Regions from separate parts of the Blautia sp. LMAG:89 genome, predicted to be linked through region 1. Evidence: predicted binding sites of a transcription regulator. Region 1 holds the regulator's gene; the other holds the start of a gene.
The links. The regulator NrdR, encoded in region 1, represses ribonucleotide reductase genes. The targets are predictions, from matches to a motif close to CACAANATNTTGTG.

Region 1 (2,210 bases):
GAAAAACAATCGTTGTAACAGGTTCCGGTAATGTAGCTATTTACGCTGTTGAGAAAGCTACTCAGCTTGGTGCCAAGGTTGTTGCAATGAACGACTCCAACGGATATGTCTACGATCCGAACGGAATCAACCTTGACGTCGTAAAGGATATCAAAGAAGTAAAACGTGGACGTATCAAAGAATATGCAGACCGTGTTGAGGGTGCTACCTACACTGAGGGACTTGGCATCTGGAATATCAAATGTGATATCTACCTTCCATGCGCTACTCAGAACGAGCTTGGTCTTGACGGAGCTAAAACACTGGTTGCAAATGGCTGCAAATACGTCGTTGAAGGTGCAAACATGCCTACTACTCTTGATGCAACAACATACCTTCAGGAGAACGGTGTTCTCTTCATGCCTGGTAAAGCTGCAAACGCTGGCGGTGTTGCCACATCTGCACTTGAGATGAGCCAGAACTCCATGAGACTTTCCTGGACAAGAGAAGAGGTTGATGAGAAACTCCACAACATCATGATCGATATCTTCCACAAAGCTGATGACGCTGCTAAACGTTACGGTATGGAAGACAACTATGTTGTAGGTGCAAACATCGCCGGCTTCGAAAAAGTTGTTGACGCTATGAAAGCTCAGGGTATTGTTTAATTAAGTTTCCTGAATCATTAATGTATATTTATAGCAGGGACCGCAGAGGATTTTTCCCAGGCGGTTCCTGTTTTTTATATCCACTTTTACGATCTTTGAAAAATCGAACATTCGTGTTTCAAAAAAGGCCGACTGTCTTTTGACAATCGGCCTGGAATTTCCTGTACTTGCGGTCTGTTCATTTAATCTCTTAATTGATCAGTTTCTTCAGCTCATCCATAAAGGTACTGACATCTTTAAACTCTCTGTATACAGACGCAAAGCGTACATACGCTACCGCATCCAGATCCTTCAGATGTTCCATAACGATCTCTCCGATCTTGGTACTGCTGATCTCACGGTCTTCTGACCGGAAAATATCTCCTTCTATGGAATCGATCATCTCTTCCACTCTCTCAATGGGAATAGGGCGCTTATAACAGGCACGAAGAACACCATCCTGGATTTTGGAACGTTTATAGCTTTCCCGGTTCTGGTCCTTCTTGATCACAGTCAGTGGAATCGTTTCCACCTTCTCATAAGTTGTAAAACGCTTTCCGCAGGCATCACAGAGACGGCGGCGGCGGATGGAATTGGTATCCTCTACAGGTCTGGAATCTACAACTCTTGTATTATCCTGGTTACAGAACGGACATCTCACAGAACTCTCCCCCTTTCCGGATCAGTAAATCATTACTAAATTCGTTTTTATTATAAAATAAATGCACATAATGTGTCAATAATCGGACTTGCATAAATTTTACAGATTTTCCATAAAATCATACCAGGTGATGAATTTATGCGCATCTGTGAGCTGAAACAAAAAGAAGTGATCAATATCCATACCTGCCGTAGTCTTGGCTACCCTCTTGATGTGGAATTCTGCTGTGAAACCGCACGCCTGAAAGCCCTGATCATGCCAGAACCGGGGAAATTTTGCTGGTGTTTTTCCAAAGAAAATGAATATTCCATTCCATGGGACTGCATCCGCCAGATCGGCGAAGATATCATCCTTGTTGATTTCCGTGATGAAAAACGGCTGGGAGGAGACTGAACCGACTACATTTGTCAAGGCCCTTTATTTTTTATATTTTTCCCGAAAAAGTATATTTCAACCGCCCTCTGAGAATCATCTTAATGTACTGACAAGACAAGGAGGATTCTAAGATGGCACTGAATAAAGTTGAAATCTGCGGAGTAAATACCTCAACCCTTCCTGTTCTCAACCAGGAAGAAAAGGAGGAACTCTTCAAAAGAATCAAAGCTGGCGATGAAGAAGCCAGAGAATTGTACATCAAAGGCAATCTGCGGCTTGTTTTAAGCGTGATCCGCCGTTTTCAGAACAGCAGTGAAAATCCAGATGACCTTTTTCAGATCGGCTGTATCGGCCTGATCAAAGCAATCGATAATTTTGATACCACCCTTCAGGTAAAGTTTTCTACCTATGCAGTTCCGATGATCATAGGAGAGATCCGAAGATATCTCCGTGACAACAACAGCATACGAGTCAGCCGCTCTCTGCGGGATATCGCCTACAAAACCATCTACACCAGGGAAAATTACATGCGGCAGCATCTCAAAGAG
Region 2 (2,210 bases), on a different contig from region 1:
GGTAAAAGGTCTTCTCTATGCCCTGGATGCCAATGGTGTGATCTGTGACGATGAGCTTTCTCCTGCCCAGATGAATAATCTGGAGCGGGAGCTGGAGTGCAAGGTTATGGATCGTACCCTGCTGATCCTTGACATTTTTGCGAAGCGTGCCGTCACAAGTGAAGGCAAGATCCAGGTAGAGCTTGCACAGCTTCGTTACCGGTCTGCACGTCTTGTGGGACTACGTTCTTCTCTTTCGCGACTTGGAGGAGGAATCGGAACCAGAGGCCCTGGTGAGAAAAAGCTGGAGACAGACCGTCGTCTGATCCGGAACAGGATATCCGCACTGAAGCAGGAGCTTTCCCAGGTGGAAAAGCACAGAGAGCTGATCCGTTCCAGAAGAGCGGTGGGAAATCTGAAGACAGCAGCCATTGTTGGCTATACCAATGCAGGAAAGTCAACGCTTCTGAATACACTGACAGGCGCCTCGGTGCTTTCGGAGGATAAGCTGTTTGCCACACTGGATCCGACTACCCGTCTTCTGACACTGGATGACGGACAGCAGCTTCTTCTTACGGATACCGTAGGCTTTATCCGCAAGCTTCCCCACAATCTGGTGGAAGCCTTCAAGAGTACCCTGGAGGAAGCCAAATATGCGGATTATATCATTCATGTGGTAGATGCATCCAATCCTCAGGCGGAGATACAGATGCATATCGTATATGAAACCCTGAAAGAGCTTGGTGCTCTGGGAAAAAAGACGATCACACTTTTTAACAAGCAGGACCGTGTTTCCGGGGAGAGCTTTCGGGATCTCCGAGCAGACCATACGCTGAAGATTTCCGCACGGACAGGAGAGGGGCTTGAGGAATTTAAGCAGCTTCTTTCTGAGATACTGGCAGAAGGACAGATTTATATGGAACGGCTTTTTCCTTATTCGGAGGCCGGTCAGATCCAGCTGATCCGTGAGTATGGACAGCTTCTTTCGGAAGAGTATACCGAAGGAGGGATTGCTGTAAAAGCAAGAGTTCCGCGGGAAATCTATCCGAAAGTCACATAATGTTAAAATATCTACTCAGTACCATATATAGTACCGTGAACAAAATGGGCACTATATATGGTGCTTTTTATGTTGACGCAAAGAGGCGTGTCTGATACAATAAGCCTACAGCGCTTTGAACACAGATTGTGAAACGGAGTGTGTTCGTAAGCAGGCAAGTGAGGCGGAATGGAATATCCGCTTATAAATAAATGCATGAGGGAGGCATTTTCTTATGTTTCAGGTAGTAAAAAGAGACGGTGAATTAGACGAATTTAAAATGGGGAAGATCACCGCGGCAATTGACAAGGCATTTGATGCCAAAGGTAAGAATTACAGTTCGGATATGATCGATCTTCTGGGACTTCGTGTTACAGCGGATTTTCAGAATAAGATCGAGAACAACCGGATTTCTGTTGAGGATATCCAGGACAGTGTGGAGAACGTACTGATCCAGGCCGGATATTCTGATGTTGCCAAGGCGTATATCCTTTATCGTAAGCAGCGTGAGAAGATCCGCAATATGAAATCCACCATCCTTGACTATAAAGAAATCGTAAACAGCTATGTAAAGGTTGAGGACTGGCGTGTAAAGGAGAACTCAACGGTTACTTATTCTGTAGGAGGTCTGATCTTAAGCAACTCCGGAGCAGTTACCGCAAACTACTGGCTGTCTGAGATCTACGACAACGAGATCGCAGATGCACACAGAAATGCAGATATCCATATCCATGATCTGTCCATGCTGACCGGTTACTGTGCAGGCTGGTCCCTGAAGCAGCTGATCCGAGAGGGACTTGGTGGTATTGAGGGTAAGATCACTTCTGCACCTGCAAAGCATTTAAGTGTACTCTGCAACCAGATGGTAAATTTCCTGGGTATCATGCAGAACGAGTGGGCGGGCGCACAGGCATTTTCATCCTTTGATACTTATCTGGCACCTTTTGTAAAGGCAGACAACCTTTCCTATCCGGAGGTTAAGAAATGCATTGAGTCCTTTGTATATGGCGTAAATACTCCAAGCCGCTGGGGCACTCAGGCACCATTTTCCAACATTACACTGGACTGGACCGTTCCGGATGACCTTGCAGAGCTTCCGGCTATCGTAGGCGGCAAGGACATGGATTTCAAATATAAGGACTGTAAGAAAGAAATGGATATGGTCAATAAGGCATTTATCGAGACCATGATC

Region 2: CCC70_RS06605 (ribonucleoside triphosphate reductase) is a predicted target of NrdR. The motif match lies at 1,089-1,102, and genes of this name have one in related genera.

What each region holds. Positions count from the first base shown of each region.
Region 1 is NZ_NANC01000009.1:106,501-108,710, forward strand. It holds gene gdhA (NADP-specific glutamate dehydrogenase) at 1-647, shown strand, start outside; gene nrdR (transcriptional regulator NrdR) at 838-1,287, opposite strand; gene CCC70_RS12145 (YlmC/YmxH family sporulation protein) at 1,426-1,680, shown strand; gene sigG (RNA polymerase sporulation sigma factor SigG) at 1,794-2,210, shown strand, end outside.
Region 2 is NZ_NANC01000004.1:561,814-564,023, reverse strand. It holds gene hflX (GTPase HflX) at 1-1,039, shown strand, start outside; gene CCC70_RS06605 (ribonucleoside triphosphate reductase) at 1,254-2,210, shown strand, end outside.